DNA from 3 places in the Fretibacterium fastidiosum genome. Region 3 is predicted to be linked to each of the others. Evidence: riboswitches for the same ligand, from Rfam matches in the RefSeq annotation. Region 3 holds a riboswitch; each other region holds the start of a gene.
What was found. Region 3 has a riboswitch for cobalamin ahead of ACK28C_RS04835 (ABC transporter substrate-binding protein). Riboswitches for the same ligand answer to the same signal wherever they lie in the genome.
Positions count from the first base shown of each region.

Region 1 (3,275 bases), 400 kb from region 3:
GCCGCGTCGGTGCGGCCTCGGACCGAAGGCCGCGCGTCTCAAGCTCCATGCCGGTCCTGCCCTAGTGGTCCACACCCATCAGGAGCTCCGGGGCCGCACGTTTCATGTAGGCCACCATGAAGGCCGTGATCGCCCCCTCAATCAGGGCCAGGGGGATATGGGCGATAAAGACGGTGTCGGCGATGTCGGATAGATTGGCGTCCGTCCCCCTCAGGAAGATCTCCACCCCCACGGCACAGAGGAGCACGGCCAGGGCACCTGCGATGAAGCCCAGTACGGAGGCGATGGGGCCTCTGCTCCTGCAGATCGGGCCCGCGAACAGGAAGTAGGCGGCGAGCGCAGGAACGGCGACATCCACCGTATTCACCCCCAGAACGATGAGGCCGCCGAACTGAAACAGGAGGGCCTGCAGAATCAGGGCGACCATCACGGCGGGAAAGGCCGACCACCCCAAGATCAGCCCCATGGGCGCGATAAGGGAGAGGTGGGTCGAACTGGGGCCGAGCCGCACGTTGATCAGGGAGGCCAGAAAGAACACCGACGAGGAGAACGCGACGCGGACGATCTTATCGGGGTTGAGCTTTTTGAGCCCGACCGCCGTCCCGACGCCCGCGACGGCCCATCCGGCGGCCAAGGCCTGAGTGGAGAGGATTCCCTCGCTGATATGCATGGGACTACACCGCCTTCCTGCACCGCAGCAGCAGGACGAACGCGGCGATGTTGAAGATCAGGCTGACGCCGAGCCCCGCCCTCAGGAGAAGATCCAGTCCCTCAGGGGCGGCCTTCTTCTCCTGAATGTCGATGCCCGAACCGCCTCCTGTGGCCCCGGCCTTCAGGAAGTCCTCCGTCACGTTCACTGTCGCCTCGGCCCTGTGCCCGTCCTCATCGCTGACGATGACCCGCCACGTCCCGGGCTTATTGGGGGTGAAGGCGAAACGCCCCCCCTCGTCGGTCCGTCCTGACTGGTAGGCGATCTTCTCGTCGGCAGGGGAGAAGACCTTGGCCTCAAGGTAGTTCATAAGCTCTCCCGTCGAGTAGAAGAATTCGAGCGATACCGGCTTCAGCGTGGACTCCGAATAGCCCACGCCGTGTGCGTCCGCCTGCTGCGCTAAAAGGCCGCTCAGGCCGGCGATCACCGCCAGCCCGAGCAGCGCCGTCTTTTTGAAAGAGGCGTTCATCTTTGATGGACTTTGCTACTTCACTTCAAAGAGCAGGAAGGTCCTGCGAGCAACGGAGTCGTACTCGCCCTCCTTGCCGGGCAGGTCCGTCTTCATGGCGCGCACACCCCAGAGACCGGGGGCTGTGATCTTGATATGGGCCACGCCCTGGACCGCCTGGGTATAGTAGGCATAGGTGTCCTCGTACTCAGGCGCAAAACCGTCGTAGCTCGCCCACACCGCCCCTGAGTAGGGTTTTCCGTCGACCAGTATCTTCACCTCGAAGAACTCTCCAACCTTGGCGTCCGCAGGGTTGGTCACGGGGATGATCTCAAGGGCCTGCCCCGTCTGAACGGCGAAGTTCTTGTCGTCCCTGGAGGCGTTGACGATAACCTTGACGAACTTGTCGTTCTTGGTCGCCTTCGTGACCTTCAGGCCCTGGGCCTCCAGGTCCTTGCGAAGGCCGGACTTGCCGCCCTCATTCGTGACGCACCAGACACCGCCGTCCTTGTTGGCGAGGATCACCATGGACTGAGAGGCATCCTCGACGGGCAGGGAGAAGTCGATGCACAGGTTTTTCTCGTTCGGCTTCAGCCCGGCCTCCTGGAGCTTGCCGTCCTTGAAGACTCCCGCCTTGATGCGCTCGACGCTCTCCACCTCCTCGGGTACGATGAACTTGTGTCCCGAGTGGATCTCAACCGCCAGAGTCTCGCCCTTCGCCGCGTTCATCTTCTGCGGCTTCATCACCAGCTCGTGCGCAAAGGCCGCCGAGGCGACCCCAAGGAGCAAACCAGCCGCCAACACTACTTTGTTTCCGCGTTTCATGAAAAAATCATCCTCCTCAATACTTACAGAATTACGGCAAAACCCCGTTGCCGGGGTACGTCGTCCAGAGAATAAAACGCTGCAAAAACCCCCGCCTCGCGATGGGCGCGGGCGGGGGCGTCACAGACGACACGCTCCTGCGCCATCGCTCGTGGCAAAACGTCTTGTGTCCGCTTGAACGTCAGGTATTCCGGCTTGGGATCCAAGACATAGTTCGATGGAGCCGCGCCTTCGCGCCCTCCCCGAACCTGGCTTGTCCTCCTCTCACGGCGGCGGGACCGCGCGGGCGTTGCACCCGACTTCCCCCGACGAACAAGAGTTCTGTTTATAATTTATGATAACACTTTTTTTCTAAATTTTGTTATGTTTAATTTATGGAAAATTAACAAGGACGTCCTTGAGGAGTTCACACGGCTGGATGCGGCTGTGGGACAGAGACCCTGCCGTCGGACGCAGCGGGTAACCTGAGAGGGACCGCTTCACGGAGCCCGTGGTGCGGGGCAATGATCTTCAAGGACCTCGTAAGGCCTTGGTTGCAGAGGCCAGGGGCGCGCTAAGTCCGTTTCACGTCTTTTCTCACCTGTGGTGATAGGGTTCTTTTGTGAAGTGATATAATAGGAGAGCACTTTTTGAAAACTTCAGTATTCCTTGCAAGGTGAGGCTGATAGCTGATGCTGCGCTATATCCTACGTAGGCTCCTGATGATGATCCCCGTGCTGATTGGCGTCACGTTCATCGTCTTTTTCATCCTGGCCCTGACGCCTGGGGACCCGGCCGCCATCATCCTGGGCGACGGCGCGACGCCGGAGCTCCTGCAGCGGACGCGGGAGGAGCTCGGCCTCAATCGGCCCATCGTCGTGCGCTACCTGATCTACATGAAGGACGCCCTGCACGGGGACCTGGGAGTTTCCTACCGCAACAAGATCGACGTCATGGACATGGTGCTGGAGCGCTTCCCCGCGACCTGCGTCCTGGCCCTGGCCGGAATTTTTGTGGCGCTCCTCATCGGGCTCCCCACCGGCATCATCTCGGCGAAGCACCAGTACACCCTGCTCGACTACACGACGACCGTCCTGTCGCTCATCGGGGTCGCCATGCCCAACTTCTGGTTCGGGCTCCTGGTGGTCCTCGTCTTCTCGCTGGGGCTCGGATGGCTGCCGTCGCAGGGGATGGGCGAGGGGTTCGTTCCCCTCGTGAAGAGCCTCGTCCTCCCCGCCCTGACGCTGGGCACGGGCTGTGCGGCGACGATCGTCAGGATGACGCGCTCCAGTATGCTCGAGGTGATCCGGCAGG
Region 1 covers NZ_OZ209244.1:694,670-697,944, reverse strand. The annotation lists gene ACK28C_RS03195 (energy-coupling factor transporter transmembrane component T family protein) at 1-49, opposite strand, end outside; gene cbiM (cobalt transporter CbiM) at 62-670, opposite strand; gene ACK28C_RS03185 (hypothetical protein) at 675-1,178, opposite strand; gene ACK28C_RS03180 (DUF4198 domain-containing protein) at 1,194-1,982, opposite strand; cobalamin riboswitch at 2,145-2,342, opposite strand; gene ACK28C_RS03175 (ABC transporter permease) at 2,654-3,275, shown strand, end outside.
Region 1: linked by a shared signal. The riboswitch ahead of ACK28C_RS03180 (DUF4198 domain-containing protein) and the one ahead of ACK28C_RS04835 (ABC transporter substrate-binding protein) in region 3 are both predicted to bind cobalamin.

Region 2 (3,275 bases), 960 kb from region 3:
GTTTCGGATGAGCTCCGTGCCGCCGAACAAAAGCTCCGGACGGCTCCCCCGCTCCTCCCCCAGGTACTGGTAGACGTCCGTTCCGTGGAGGTGCTTGCGCCCCACCACAACCCCCACAATCTCAACGCCCGTCTTCTTCAGAAGCATTCGCGCGATCCCGCTCCCCATCGCGCCAAATCCCCATATCATCACACGGATATCCCTCATGAAAACGCCTCCTCACTACAAATTTAACTCAAATTGATTATAAAACCACAAACAAAAATACACGCAGCCACACAAAAACCCTATCCGCACAGGGCGCCGGGCTGAGCGAGGCCCGGCTTCACGCGCAGCGGGAAATACGATCCTCTGAACTTCAGTCCCTATCCCGCAGGATGGGGGAAAACGCGCCCTCAGCAGCGCCCCGTTTCCGCCAGCTGAGCCTTCTCCTCCTCCGTCATGTAGCGGACGTTAAACTTCAAGAAGGCGAACACGGCCACGACGAGGGGCATGAACAGGTTGAAGAAGCAGTACTTGAAATAAAGGGCCGTCGGCACGCCCAGGGCATTGCTCATAAAGGCGCCGCAGGTGTTCCACGGGATCAGGGCGCCCGAGACGGTGCCCATGCCCTCCAGAGTGCTGGAGAGCTGGGACGGGTGCAGTCCTCGTTCCCGGTAGGATTGAGCGTACATGCGGCCCGGTATCACGATGGAGATGTACTGCTCCGGCATGGTGATGTTGCTGAACAGGCAGGTCACCTCCGTGGAGACGATGAGGCCCGCATAGCTCTTCAGCCGGAACAGGACGGCGTTCACTATCGTCTCCAGCTGGCCCGTCTCCTCCATGATCCCACCGAACATCATGGCGATGATCGTCAGGGAGATCGAGAAGAGCATCCCCTCCAGCCCGCCCTTGGTGAAGAGCGTGTCGATGACCTCAACGCCGGTCTCGCTGACGTACCCGTAATGCGCGCACTTCAGGATATCTCCAAGGGAAGCCCCCTGATAGATGGGGGCCAGGAACGCGGCGGTCAGAAGCCCGATGACGATACCCGGTATGGCAGGCATCTTCATCGCCACCAGGACGATGACCAGCGCCGGCGGGATCAGGAGGACGGGACTGACCTTGAACTGGGACAGGATTCCGTCCTGAATGAGCTTGATGCTCTCCAGGCTGGTCTCGGTGCCCCCATAGCCCATGCCCATATAGGCGAACAGCCCCAGAGCGGCGAGGTAGGCCACCACCGTGGTGGGGATCATCGCCTTCACGTGAGTGAAGACATCCGTCCCCGCCATCGCGGGGGCCAGGTTCGTGGTGTCGGAGAGCGGGGACATCTTGTCGCCGAAGTACGCCCCGGAGATCACTGCGCCCGCCGCCAGGGGAAGCGGGATCTCGAGCCCGACGGCGATCCCCATGAGCGCGACCCCCATGGTCCCCGCGGTCCCCCACGAGGTCCCCGTCGCCAGGGACGTGATGGAGCAGATCAGGACCGCCGCCGGCAGGAAGAGTTGAGGGGACAGCAGCTTCAGCCCGTAAAGGATCATCGAGGGGACGACGCCCGACACGATCCATACGCCGATGAGCATACCGATGATGGCCAGGATGATGATCGACTGCATGGCCTGAGATATCCCCTTGATCATCGCGTTTTCGAGGGACTCCCACTTGTAGCCCAACCACAGTCCCATAACCGCGGCCGCGATGACGCCGACGAACATGGGGATATGCGGGTCCAGTTTGAACTTGATAATGCTCACCGACATCACGACGATGAGAAAGCCGAAGGTAAACAGCGCCTCGATAAGGTTGGCCTTCCGCGGAGTCCGGCTTCCGGGCTCCTTCTTCCCTCCTCCGGGCTCCCCCAAAAATTCTTCCTCAACGGTCTGAAGGTTATCGAAATTCCCGGCGGCATCAATATTCTTGTCCATAGTCTTCCCTCTTTCCATCTCCAAGCTCAATCGCCCTTACGGGTCCCCTGCCTCAACCGCAGCGCACTTAATCTCTCGGATGCGATACACCTCCTCCCATAAGCCCCCCAGCGTACTGCCCGACATCGCTCGAACTCGAAACGCAAAAAAAGGCTGTCCGTAAAATGGGCACAGACCCATTTTACGGACAGCCTCAGATCCTCGTAAGGCTATCCCTCTCCCCGCGAATGACCGGTCTCCTGACTCGCCTTCATCCTCGAATCGCCCTTCCCGGAAAACGGAACCCAGTGGTTGCGCGACCTCGTCCGGCACACAGTGGCGGGTCCCGCGCCGGATTTTCACCGGGCTTCCCGTCCATCAAACGCAGGTATCGACAATCAAGTGCGAACCCCCTAAGGAGCTCACGAGTGAAACGGTGAAAAAGAACGCACTTCGTGACTTGGCCCCCAGTTTAACTCAACCGGGTGGAGTTTGTCAAATTTTTTAGGCGAACAGACCAAAGAATTTCAGAAACGAAGGACGCTTTTGTATCGATGTTGAACAATCGCCGTTTCTTTTCTTACCCATGGATTGAGGCACTCAAAAAGGGCCGGAACCCTCAGGCCCCGGCCCCTGCATCAACCCGCAGGGCTCCGCCCTACGCGGCTTCGACGGACTTCACCTCGTAGCCCGCGTCCGTGACGGCCTTCGTCAGGACCGCGTCCGCCACGTCCCCGGAAAGGGTCACGAGCGCCGTCCGGTCCTCAAGGCTGACCTCCACGCCGGACACGCCGGACACCTGCGACAGCGCAGTCCTGACGTGCTTCACGCAGTTCTGGCACATCATGCCCTCCACATGCAGCAGCTTCTTCACCTTCATCACCCCCTTACCCTCGTCTCCCTCCGCGGCGCCCGACGCTTCCACGATCGGGTCCGCCGAGGCGTAACTCGGCCTGAAGCGGCGCAGGCGCAGCGCGTTGGACACCACGAACACGGAGCTGAAGCTCATGGCCAGCGCCCCCAGCATGGGGCTGAGCTTCACCTCCCACAGGGGGTAGAGCACGCCCGCCGCGACGGGGATGCAGAGGGCGTTGTAGAACAGCGCCCAGAACAGGTTCTGCTTTATGTTGCGGATGACGGCGTGGCCGAGCTGGATGGCCCCCGCCACGTCCATCAGGCTGCTGCGCATCAGCACCAGGTCCGCGGACTCGATGGCCACGTCCGTGCCCGCCCCGATGGCGATGCCCACGTCGGCCCTGGCCAGGGCCGGAGCGTCGTTGATGCCGTCCCCCACCATGGCCACCTTCCGCCCCGCCTCCTGCAGGCGGCGCACCTCCCCCTCCTTATCCTGGGGCAGCACCTCCGCCGTGACCTCGTCCAGCCCCA
Region 2 covers NZ_OZ209244.1:137,193-140,467, forward strand. The annotation lists gene ord (2,4-diaminopentanoate dehydrogenase) at 1-207, opposite strand, end outside; gene nhaC (Na+/H+ antiporter NhaC) at 396-1,910, opposite strand; cobalamin riboswitch at 2,122-2,300, opposite strand; gene ACK28C_RS00615 (heavy metal translocating P-type ATPase) at 2,548-3,275, opposite strand, start outside.
Region 2: linked by a shared signal. The riboswitch ahead of nhaC (Na+/H+ antiporter NhaC) and the one ahead of ACK28C_RS04835 (ABC transporter substrate-binding protein) in region 3 are both predicted to bind cobalamin.

Region 3 (3,275 bases):
TTTTCGCCCGATGCGGCAGTAACATACAGTTTAACGTTGCTCAAATCAGCCTTATCGAGTGCCGCAGAAAGCTCATCCCTCAATTTCCAAACGAAGCTGCCTTCTTCATTTTTATCAGCGTTACGGCCCACGTAAAGAACCGTCCACCACCGTGTGGAGCCATTGTCTCTGGTGTTTGGTGAAATGCCGGTGGCTTCACAAATGCGCTTTGCCAGTCCGAATGAACCGGCGTTGTAGAAATTTTTTGTCTCACCGTATTTCATGGCAAGCTGTGTGCAGGATGCCATGCCGCCGTAGTCTTTTATGCGCTTCATGATTTCCAGTGCACTGGTGGTAAAGACGGTTTCGTCCTCGAGGAGTTTGCTCCAGTCATCGACAGTAAGGCCGGAATCATAATCGGAACCATACCATTTAACAGGCTTTGCAGCAGCGGCATCCTTTTGCGAATAATATCTGCTGATGTAAAATCCAACGTCAATGGTCAGAGTTTTCAACTCAGGATCGGAATAGCACGTCTCGGTCAATTGCGATTCGAAGAGGTTCACCAGCTCGGTATCTTCTTTTAAAGCCAGGCTGATCTCATCGTAAAGTCGTAGGAAGTTTCGGATATTATCGGCATAAGCGCCTTTTTTGAAACGGTAATTCGAGTTAAGTTCGTTGGCAACTGCTTTTGCTTCACTGAACTTGTAGATGTAGTATTTGTCCGGATAACGGAGCCACAAGTAGGTGCTGATGGAATTTTCATACTGATAATGCTGTGCGTCCTCGCTCCCGTACTCCTTCAAGAGGATGGACGAGTGCGCACTAAAAGCATCCATCCGTTCAAACACATCCTTGCTCTCATCGAACAGAGCAATGAACATGGAACGAACCTCTTCATGAGCGGACCTGGCGAAATCGACGATCATGCCCTTCGGGAAGTAATTTGCGGAAGTCAGTAAATTGAGGGTTTTGTCCAAAGACCGACTCAGCATCTCCGGAAAATCAACTGCGTTCACATCCCAATTATCCTGAAACCATTTCACGGCTTCCCATTTGTATTTCTCATTTTCCCACTGTTTTGAAACGAAGTTCCGTTTGTACTCAACCAGTATATCCTTCAGTCGAAATGGATCAAACATGGCAAACACCTCTCAAATGCTTGTCGTGCTATAGCGAAAACCAGGTGCTTTTATTATAGCGCTCCATCATCAAGGCAGGAAATTGAACCTCAACGCCGCCCGCCACTGCTTCAGGCCAGACGCCATCCCCCAAAACGGGGTGACAGGACCGTTGAGCGACAGCAGACGATCGGCGGCCTTGTTGCTTTTTTGAGGGCGTTCCATTAGAATGACGTCTTGTACAAACAGGCTGTTTGTATATGGAAATGCGTCATCGTCCTCCCTGTCCGACGCGCGATACGGTGGGGACGGTGTAGATGGAATGGGGTGAGAGTCCCCGCGCGGCCGGCACTGTAAGCGTGAACCCATGCTGAAGCGTCTCTTCGGGACGCCATGACGAACGTCAGTCACTGCGGCATCAGGCCGTGGGAAGGCAGGCATCGGGCGCTGGGGGCTCTCCCCCTGAATCGCAAGTCAGGAGACTTACGCATTTTCTCTGGAGGACGTTGGCCCCCTGCCCAGGGCGGACGTCTTGGCGCGTGAAAACGGACGCGCCGACCTTCTCGCTTGCAGAAGCGCAGAGGGCCGGCGCGTTTTTATCTCTGCGACGCGCAAAAGGTGCGGGCTTGCCGCCCGCAGGAGTTTTGCACTATTTTTGGAATTTTAGGAGGCAAACATGAAGAAAACGGTTTTTGCGGCGCTTTCCCTCGCGATGGCGCTCCTCTGCGGCACGGCCCTGGCGAAGGATGAGATCGTCCTGTCGGGCGGCGATAACGCCATGGCGGGAAAGATCGACCCCGTCCGCGGGTATGGTGTCTGGGGACCCGACATCTTTCACTGCCACCTGCTGAAACCCGGCAAGGACAACCTGCTGGAAAAGGACCTGGCAACGGATGAGAAGGTCAGCGAAGACGGGCTGAGGTACACGTATGAAATTCGCGAGGACGCGAAGTTCGCCGACGGCCACCCCCTGACAGCGGAGGACATCGTCTTCACGTTTGAGAGCACGAAGGCCGCCGCATCGGTCGCAGACCTCTCGATGTTGGAGAGCGTTCGGGCGCTCGACGACCGAACGGTGGAGTTCACGCTCTCCCGTCCATGGTCGTTCTTTCCGCACCTCCTGAGTTACGTCGGCATCGTTCCGAAGCACGCTTATAAGGAGGGCTACGGTGACATGCCGCTGGGCTCAGGCGCCTGGCGTATCGTGGACTTCCAGATCGGACAGCAGATGATTTTGGAGCCCAATCCGCACTATTACGGCAGGAAGTCCCCCTTCAAACGGGTGACGATCCTCAAGGTCGACGACGACGCCACGCTCGCTGCAGCGAAGTCGGGACAGTTGGACTTCGTCTTCATTCCGGCGGAGTTCGCGGCCACAAAACAGGAGGTGCCGGGCATGAAGCTCCTGACGCTCGACACCTTCACCTCGCTGGCGATCAACCTGCCCGTCATCCCCGAAGGGGTTGCCTCAGGAGATGAGAAGGTGGGTAACAACGTGACCTGTGACCCGGCCATCCGCCGCGCGCTGAACGTCGGCATCAGCCGTCAGCTTCTGGTCGATCAGGCGTTGAGCGGAATGGGGAAGCCCTCCTTCACCATCGGCGGAGGCTGGCTGCCCTGGGCCTCGAAGCGGACGTTCGAGGACGGACGCCTGGAGGAGGCAAAGAAGATCCTCGAGGACGCCGGCTGGGTGGATTCGGACGGCGACGGCATCCGGGAGAAGGACGGCCTGAAGGCGGAGTTCACGATCAAGGGCCGCAGCAACGACATGCCTCGTTACAACGTGGTCGTGGCGGTCGCGGAGAGCGCCAAAGCGCTTGGAATCCATATTATCCCTCAATCCGCACCCTGGGTTGAAGCGCGCCACGCCCGCGCTACGCCGACGTGCTGGGCGTTCGGCTACCCCAGCCCTTCGGACTTCTATCTGTTTTACCATTCTTCGCAGATCAACAAAGGCGTGATCGGCAATCCGCCCTCGTACTCCAACCCGGAGGTCGACGCCCTGATCGACAGGGCGCTGCGCGCCACAAGCCAGGAGGAGAGCGACAGGCTGTGGCAGCAGGCTGAAGAGCTGGCGGACGCAGACGTGCCGTTCCTGTACGTTGCCTGTCCCCAGGACAACTACCTCGTCCGCGACGGACTGACGATACCGCCGCTAGGAAGGGTCAAATCCAG
Region 3 covers NZ_OZ209244.1:1,095,895-1,099,169, reverse strand. The annotation lists gene ACK28C_RS04840 (AAA family ATPase) at 1-1,121, opposite strand, end outside; cobalamin riboswitch at 1,358-1,606, shown strand; gene ACK28C_RS04835 (ABC transporter substrate-binding protein) at 1,777-3,275, shown strand, end outside.